2 regions of the Rhizobium sullae genome follow, and region 1 is predicted to be linked to the other one. Evidence: predicted binding sites of a transcription regulator. Region 1 holds the regulator's gene; the other holds the start of a gene.
What was found. Region 1 encodes PhoB, which activates phosphate uptake and scavenging genes when phosphate is short. Its sites were predicted from a motif close to TGTCATNNANCTGTCAT; they were not measured.
Positions count from the first base shown of each region.

Region 2: a site for PhoB is predicted at 1,413-1,429, ahead of N2599_RS05235 (BtaA family protein). Genes of this name have one in related genera too.

Region 1 covers NZ_CP104143.1:147,084-151,254, reverse strand. Annotated here, with positions in the region: gene N2599_RS00740 (aspartate aminotransferase family protein) at 1-905, opposite strand, end outside; gene N2599_RS00735 (GcrA family cell cycle regulator) at 1,326-1,859, shown strand; gene phoB (phosphate regulon transcriptional regulator PhoB) at 1,930-2,613, opposite strand; gene phoU (phosphate signaling complex protein PhoU) at 2,648-3,361, opposite strand; gene pstB (phosphate ABC transporter ATP-binding protein PstB) at 3,396-4,171, opposite strand, start outside.
Region 2 covers NZ_CP104143.1:1,050,891-1,055,061, reverse strand. Annotated here, with positions in the region: gene N2599_RS05240 (serine hydrolase domain-containing protein) at 1-1,297, opposite strand, end outside; gene N2599_RS05235 (BtaA family protein) at 1,476-2,720, shown strand; gene N2599_RS05230 (class I SAM-dependent methyltransferase) at 2,771-3,391, shown strand; gene N2599_RS05225 (glycoside hydrolase family 25 protein) at 3,517-4,171, shown strand, end outside.

The DNA.
Region 1 (4,171 bases):
CGGACATGCTGCAGAAAGCCGTCGGCGAGGATGACGTCGAGCACCGCGCTGCCGACCGCCATGGCAAGCGGATTGCCGCCATAGGTGGAGCCATGCGTGCCGGCCTTCATGCCGGAGGCGGCATCCGCGGTCGCCAGGCAGGCGCCGAGCGGGAAGCCGCCGCCGATACCCTTCGCTACCGCCATGATATCCGGCGTGACACCCGACCATTCGTGAGCAAAGAGTTTGCCGGTACGGCCAACGCCAGTCTGGACCTCATCGAGGATCAGCAGCAGACCCTTCTCATCGCAGATCTGGCGGAGCGCCTTCATGAACTCATTCGTCGCCGGACGGACCCCGCCCTCGCCCTGCACCGGCTCTACGAGGATGCCGGCGGTCGCATCGGTGATCGCTGCGCGGACCGCCTCGATATCGCCGAAGGGAACCTGATCGAAGCCCGGCGCCTTCGGGCCGAAGCCCTCGAGATACTTCTCCTGGCCGCCGGCGGCGATTGTCGCCAGCGTGCGGCCATGAAAGGCGCCTTCGAAGGTGATGATGTGGAAGCGCTCGGGATGACCGTTGGAATACTGATAGCGGCGCGCGGTCTTGATCGCGCATTCCAGCGCCTCGGCGCCGGAATTGGTGAAGAACACCTTGTCGGCGAAGGTGACGTCGGTCAGCCGCTTGGCAAGCGCTTCCTGGCCGGGAATTTCATAGATATTCGACAGGTGCCAAACCTTGTCGGCCTGCGCCTTCAGGGCTTCGACGACATGCGGATTGCCGTGGCCGACGGAAGTCACTGCAACGCCTGCGCCAAAATCCAGATATCGTTCGCCGCCTTCAGTGATCAGCCAAACGCCCTCACCTCGCTCGAACCGCAAAGGGGCGCGAGAATAGGTGTCATATAGCGGCGCGGCTTGAGCCATGGCGCGATCTCCTGTCATCGTTAGGGCAACCAGACTCCGGCTAAAAACCGGGTCCGAAAAATTAAAAATGCCGCCTTTCGGCGGCGAGTGCCACTATTGACGTTTCGCACCGCGATGTCAACAAAACTGCGGGCTTCGTGCGCCATGGGACCACCTCCCCGAACGAGGTCATTTATCAACAGCTAATGTTGCAGAAATGACTCGCTCGGGAAGCAAGTTGGGGAAAACTTGAAATTCGATTCATCCGGATTCCCGCGACTCTTGTCACGGAGTCAGCCTCACACTAGGTTAAAACTCAATTACTAGACTGCATGCGGCGGAACTAGTCACCACAATTGGTCAGGCGTTTCCTGCTTCGGATGTATCCGGAGCAAGGGTGGGGGATTCTGCCTTCACAACGCTAAACGGCGGAGACAGGGCATGAACTGGACAGACGAGCGAGTCGAAAAACTCAAGAAGCTTTGGTCCGAAGGACTGAGCGCGAGCCAGATCGCTGCGCAGCTCGGCGGAGTGAGCAGGAACGCGGTGATCGGCAAGGTCCACAGGCTTAGCCTTCCGGGCCGCGCCAAGGCCGGTGGCACCGCGGCGGCCGCACGAGCGCCGAAGCGCAATACCTCGGCTCCGCGCGCACCGAACTATGCATCGCGGATCGCGACCCGCACCGTCACGCGCCAGCAGGGCGCAACGATGCTCAAGGAAGAGATCGAAATCGATCTCATGGAGGAGGTAAGCTATCGTCCGGCCGCAAACGTGGTTGTGCCGATCTCCCGCCGCCTCGGACTGACGGAACTTACGGAACGCACCTGCAAGTGGCCGGTCGGCGATCCGCTGAAGGATGATTTCCACTTCTGCGGTTGCGACAGCCCGGACTCTTCACCCTACTGCAGCTATCATGCGCGCCTTGCCTATCAGCCGGTCAACGAGCGCCGCAGGACAGCAGCCCGCGCAAACTGAGCCGGATAAATGACAAACGGAAACGGGCCTCGCAGGCCCGTTTTTTTATGCCCGGCAATGGAAGCGGCAATCAGGATTCCATGGAATATCCGGCACCGCGGACGGTGCGGATGACATCCTGCATGTTGGAGAAGTTCAGCGCCTTGCGCAGCCGGCCGACATGGACGTCGACGGTGCGCTCGTCGACATAAATGTCGTGGCCCCAGACACCGTCCAGAAGCTGCGAACGCGAGAAAACGCGGCCGGGCGACGACATCAGGAATTCCAGGAGGCGGAATTCGGTGGGGCCGAGGCGAACTTCGCGGCTTTTGCGGTGAACACGATGCGTTTCGCGGTCGAGTTCGATGTCGCCGCATTTCAGCACCGTCGAGAGCACCTCAGGCTTGGCGCGGCGCAGCATCGCCCTGACGCGGGCAACGAGCTCCGGCGTCGAAAACGGCTTGACGACATAGTCGTCGGCGCCGGTCGAAAGGCCGCGCACACGCTCGCTTTCCTCGCCGCGCGCCGTCAGCATGATGATCGGCAGGCGCTCGGTCTCCGGACGCATGCGCAGGCGGCGGCAAAGCTCTATGCCCGATACGCCCGGCAGCATCCAATCGAGGATCAAAAGGTCCGGCGTGCGCTCCTGAAGCCGGATTTCGGCCTCGTCGCCACGCAGGATGGTATCGACCTCGAAACCTTCGGCCTCAAGGTTATAGCGAAGAAGCACACTCAGTGCCTCTTCGTCTTCAACGACTGCAACTCTCGGGATCATTCGCTTCTGTCTCCTGAGGGCGGGTTCAGAATTGTCATTCCGTCACCGCGCCGACGGTGTTGGCAGTATCGTCCTTCGGACGTTCGCCTTCCGGCTGGGCGCCGGTCGCCATGTAATAGATCGTTTCGGCAATGTTGGTGGCATGGTCGCCGATGCGCTCGATGTTCTTGGCGCAGAAGAGAAGATGCGTGCAGCTGGTGATGTTGCGCGGATCTTCCATCATGTAGGTCAGAAGCTCGCGAAACAGCGAAGTGTACATCGCGTCGATTTCCTCGTCGCGCTCGCGGATCGACTTCGCCCTGTCGGCGGCACGGGTCGTATAGACGTCGAGCACTTCCTTGAGCTGGACGAGGGCGAGCTCGGAAAGATGCTCGAGGCCGCGGGCGAGCTTACGCGGAACGCCGGTGCTTTGTACCGCGATGACGCGCTTGGCCGTGTTCTTGCCGAGATCGCCGACGCGCTCAAGGTCGGCTGCGATACGGATCGAGCCCATGATCTCGCGAAGATCGGAGGCCATCGGCTGGCGGCGGGCAATGGTGACGACCGCCTTGTCGCCGATCTCGCGTTCGGCATGATCGAGGATCACGTCGTCGGAGATGACCTTCTGGGCCAGAGCCGTATCGCCGTTGACCAGCGCGCGGACAGCGTCGGACACCATCTGCTCGGCAAGCCCACCCATTTCCGAGATGCGGCGGGTCAGGAACTTCAAATCGTCGTCATAGGCAGAAAAGATATGGGTCGATGCCATGGGAATTGTCCTTGAATAGCCTGAACGCCGCAACTCAGCCGAAGCGGCCCATGATGTAATCCTGGGTGCGGGGGTCGTCCGGGTTGGTGAACATCTTGTCGGTGTCGTTCTCCTCGACGAGATTGCCGAGGTGGAACATAGCGGTCCGCTGCGAAACGCGGGCCGCCTGCTGCATCGAGTGCGTCACGATGACGATGGTGAAGTTCTCGCGCAGCTCATGGATCAGCTCTTCGACCTTGGCAGTCGCAATCGGATCGAGCGCCGAGCACGGTTCGTCCATCAGGATGACTTCCGGGCTCACGGCAACGGCACGCGCGATGCACAGACGCTGCTGCTGGCCGCCGGACAGGCCGGTGCCGGATTCATGCAGGCGATCCTTGACTTCGTTCCAAAGGCCGGCGCGCTGCAGCGACTGCTCGACGATCTGGTCCAAGTCCGCCTTCGACTTTGCCAGGCCATGGATACGTGGCCCGTAGCTGACGTTCTCGTAGATCGTCTTCGGGAACGGGTTCGGTTTCTGGAAGACCATGCCGACGCGGGCGCGGAGCTCCACGACGTCGATATCCGGATCGTAGATATCCTCGCCATCAAGCGTGATCTTGCCTGTCACGCGGCAGTTGTCGATCGTATCGTTCATGCGGTTGAGGCTGCGCAGGAAGGTAGACTTGCCGCAGCCGGAGGGGCCGATGAGCGCGGTAACCGTGTTCTCGCGGATGTTTAGCTTCACGTCGAAAAGCGCACGCTTATCGCCGTAGTAGACCGACACGTCCTGGCCGATCATCTTGTACGGGATCGTATTCATTTTCTGGT
Region 2 (4,171 bases), 900 kb from region 1:
GGACGAAGACCAGATCGGCGGACGGCACGATCGCCATGCTTTGCCCGTCGTGCCCTTCCAGCCAGAACGTATCTTCCGGCAGCCCCGATTCGGCGCTCGTATCTCCGCCGGGCGCTGCGAGCCATGCCTGGCCTTGCGTATATTTGCCGCCCGACGATTGCGTTGGCGTGCGCATCGCCCTGACAAATCCGTCCGGCAACAGCCGCTCGCCGTTCCAGACCCCATCCTGGAGCAGGAGCTGTCCAAAACGCGCCCAGTCGCGTGCCGTCGCGTAGAGGTAGGAACTCCCCACAAAGGTTCCACGGGCATCGGCCTCCAGCACGGCGCTCGACATGCCGAGCGGCCTGAAAAGCGCGTCCCCCGGATAGGCGAAGGCCTTTTTTTGGTCGCCCACCCGGTCCATCCAGATTCGCGATAATAGGACCGCCGTGCCGCTCGAATAACGGAAACGTTCGCCGGGATTCGCCTCGAACGGCGCGTTGGCGGGCAGCGCAACCATATCGGGATCGAGATAGAGCATGCGCGTCACATCCGCGACATCGCCGTAATTCTCGTTGAAAGCGAGGCCGCTTTCCATGCCCAGTAGATCGCGGAGTTTGATCCGAGACCGCTCGTCATCCTTCCACTGCGGCAAGAGGCTGGCCGTGTCGAAATCGACCTTCCCGTCGAGCACGGCACGCCCGACAAGCGCAGCATTGACCGTCTTGGTCATCGACCAGCCGAGCAGCGGCGTCTTGGCATCGAACCCTTCCCCGTAGCGCTCCGCGACGATCCGGCCGTCGTGGACGACGACCATCGCCCGCATTTGCGGACCGGCCAGCACATCATCTGCCAGCAGCGATGCAAGCTCTCCATCGTTGGCGGCGGTGACACTTTCGCCGTCCGGCCATAGTTCCGCTTTTTCCTGAACAGACGGCAGCGGATCGGAAGGTGCGGCATTGGCGGCTGCCTCGAAATCGCCATCCGGCACGCTCGTGCACCCAAATGCCCCGCGATAGAGCGCATATCCTGGTGCGAAGAGCCCCAGGATGCGTGCCGTCACATGCCCTCGTTCCCGGTCAACCGAAACGCGCACCAACCGCAACAGCGGATTTCCCGGCGCCTGCACATCGTTATGGAGCACCGCCTGCGGATCGCGCCCTGCCAGAAAGACGTTCGAGCAGACCATCTTCGCCGCATATCCGTCGCCCACGCGCAACAGTTGCGGCGGACTGACGGAAAGCCAGGCCCCGCCTCCGATGACGATGACGGCGGAAGCCGCGGCAAGTGCCTTCAGGATACGCAGAACAGATCGCATGTCATTCCCTCCACGAACGGAGAGAAGCAGGAAATCTCTTCACAAAAAAGAGCACAATGACGCGAGTGCCGTTTCGTCTCGGGCAATTCCTGTGGACAGCGATACCCACAGTCTGCGTCATCAAACTGTAGCAGGGACGCGCTACACGCCCTGAACGCTAAAAGGGTGACAGACTCATATGACGGAATTTGCACCGGATACCGGCTTCCGCAAGAACCGGAAACTCAAGGACGCTCTTCTCCGCCACAAGGCATTTTCCAAGGACGGGTTTTCGGAACGGCTTTTCGGCCTGCTCTTTTCCGGCCTTGTCTATCCGCAGATTTGGGAAGACCCGGATCTCGACATGCAGGCGATGGAACTGCAGCCGCATCACCGCATCGTCACGATCGGATCTGGTGGCTGCAACATGCTCGCCTACCTCTCCAAGGCGCCAGCCTCCATCGACGTGGTCGATCTCAACCCCCATCATATCGCGCTGAACCGCCTGAAGCTTGCCGCCTTCAAGCATCTTCCCCGCCACACCGACCTCGTTCGCTTCCTCGCCATGCCCAACGAGCGCTCGAACAGCCAGGCCTTCGACCACTTCCTGTCGCCCAAGCTCGATGAAGCATCCCGCACCTATTGGAACGGCCGCAAGTTCGGCCGCCGCCGCGTCACCGTCTTCGACCGCAATATCTATGAGACCGGCCTGCTTGGCCGCTTTATCGGCGCGGCCCATCTGCTCGCTCGCCTGCACGGCGTCGATCTCAAGCAGATGACGAAGACCCGCTCGATCCGCGAGCAGCGCCAGTTCTTCGAGGAGCAGGTTGCGCCACTCTTCGAAAAGCCGGTGGTGCGCTGGATTACCGGGCGCAAGAGCTCGCTCTTCGGTCTCGGCATTCCGCCGCAGCAATATGACGAGCTTGCCAGCCTGGCCGCCGATCAGTCGATCGCACCGGTGCTGAAACATCGCCTCGAAAAGCTCGCCTGCCATTTTCCGATGCGCGAAAACTATTTCGCCTGGCAAGCCTTCGCCCGCCGCTACGCCTCGGATGACGAAGGCCCGCTGCCGACCTATCTGAAGCCGGAGCACTACGAGGTGATCCGCGCCAATGTCGATCGTGTCAACGTCCATCACGCAAGCTTCACCGAGCTTCTCGCCAAGGAACCGGCCGCCTCCCGCGACCGCTATATTCTGCTCGACGCGCAGGACTGGATGACCGATCAACAGCTGAGCGATCTCTGGGCGGAAATTACCCGCACCGCCCGCCCCGGCGCCCGCGTCATCTTCCGCACGGCGGCCGAAAAGAGCGTCATCGAGGGCCGTCTTTCACCTGCGGTCCGCAATCAGTGGGAATACTCCGAAGACAAGTCCCGTGATATGACTGCGCTCGACCGTTCGGCCATCTATGGCGGCTTCCACATCTACGGGAAGAAGGCGTGACCGAAATCCGCACCGTCGTGGACGAGAAAGCCGAAAAGCATGCCGATCTCATGGACGGCATGTACCGCTACCAGCGACACATCTACGATCTGACGCGCAAGTACTACCTGCTCGGCCGCGACCGCACGATCCGCAATCTGGACGTACCGCAAGGCGGCACGCTGCTCGAAGTCGGCTGCGGGACGGGCCGAAATCTGGCGCTCGCGCATCGGCTGTTTCCCGGCGCCAAACTCTATGGCCTCGACATTTCGCAGGAAATGCTGATTTCGGCGCGCAAGACATTCGCGACAAAGGCCGCTGTTGCCGATTTTCGCGTTGCCGACGCGACCGCCTTCACGCCACGGGAGTTCGGCGTCGGCGGCTTCGACCGCATCCTCATCTCCTATGCGCTCTCGATGATTCCCGATTGGGAACGCGCCGTCGATGCGGCGATCGCCGCATTGAACCCCGGTGGGCAGCTGCACATTGTCGATTTCGGCCAGCAGGAGGGGTTGCCGGCCTGGTTCAGGGCGATGCTGAAGTCATGGCTTGCAAAATTTCACGTCACTCCGCGCGCCGATCTGCGCGATGTTCTGGAAGCGCAAGTCCATGAAAACAACGCAAGATTGTCGTTCGAGACGATCGGCGGCGGCTATGCCTGGCGGGCGGCAATCATCGCGCGGCCTTCATAATTTACTTGAAACTAACCGATTTTTTACGTTGATATGTTGAAAGAGGGGGATTCCTCTACTGAAACTCGTCTTTCGAAGGTCAAGCTGTGGGGCAAGTCGATCATTCGGTCCACGACGGGACATTTATGCGCCGGATTTTGTTTTGTGTATTGCCGTTGGCCATCATGCTGGCCGGCTGTACCTCGTCCGGATATGATTATCTCGAGACTGCATCCGTAAAGCCGAAGACCCGCTTCAAGGATACCGACCCGCAGGATTTCGGGGCGAAGCATCCGCATCGGAGCGAGGTTCACGGCATCGACATCTCCAAATGGCAGGGCGATATCGACTGGCAGGCGGTGAAGACTTCCGGCGTTGCCTTTGCCTTCATCAAGGCGACCGAGGGGAAGGACAGGTTCGACCAGCGCTTCAATGAATATTGGCAGCGCGCCCGCGCCGTTGGCATCGCCCATGCGCCCTATCATTTCTATTATTTCTGCTCGTCCGCTGACGAGCAGGCCGACTGGTTCATCCGCAACGTCCCGCGGGAATCGGTGCGCCTGCCGCCGGTTCTGGACGTCGAGTGGAACGGCGCATCTCCGACCTGCCGTCACCGGCCCGATCCCGCCACGGTACGGGCCCAGATGCAGCGCTTCATGGATCGCCTCGAATCCTATTACGGTAAGCGCCCGATCATCTATACGTCGGTCGACTTCCATCGCGAAAACCTGCAGGGCTATTTCCAGGACTACCACTTCTGGGTACGCTCGGTCGCCAAGCACCCCGAGGTCACCTATGCTG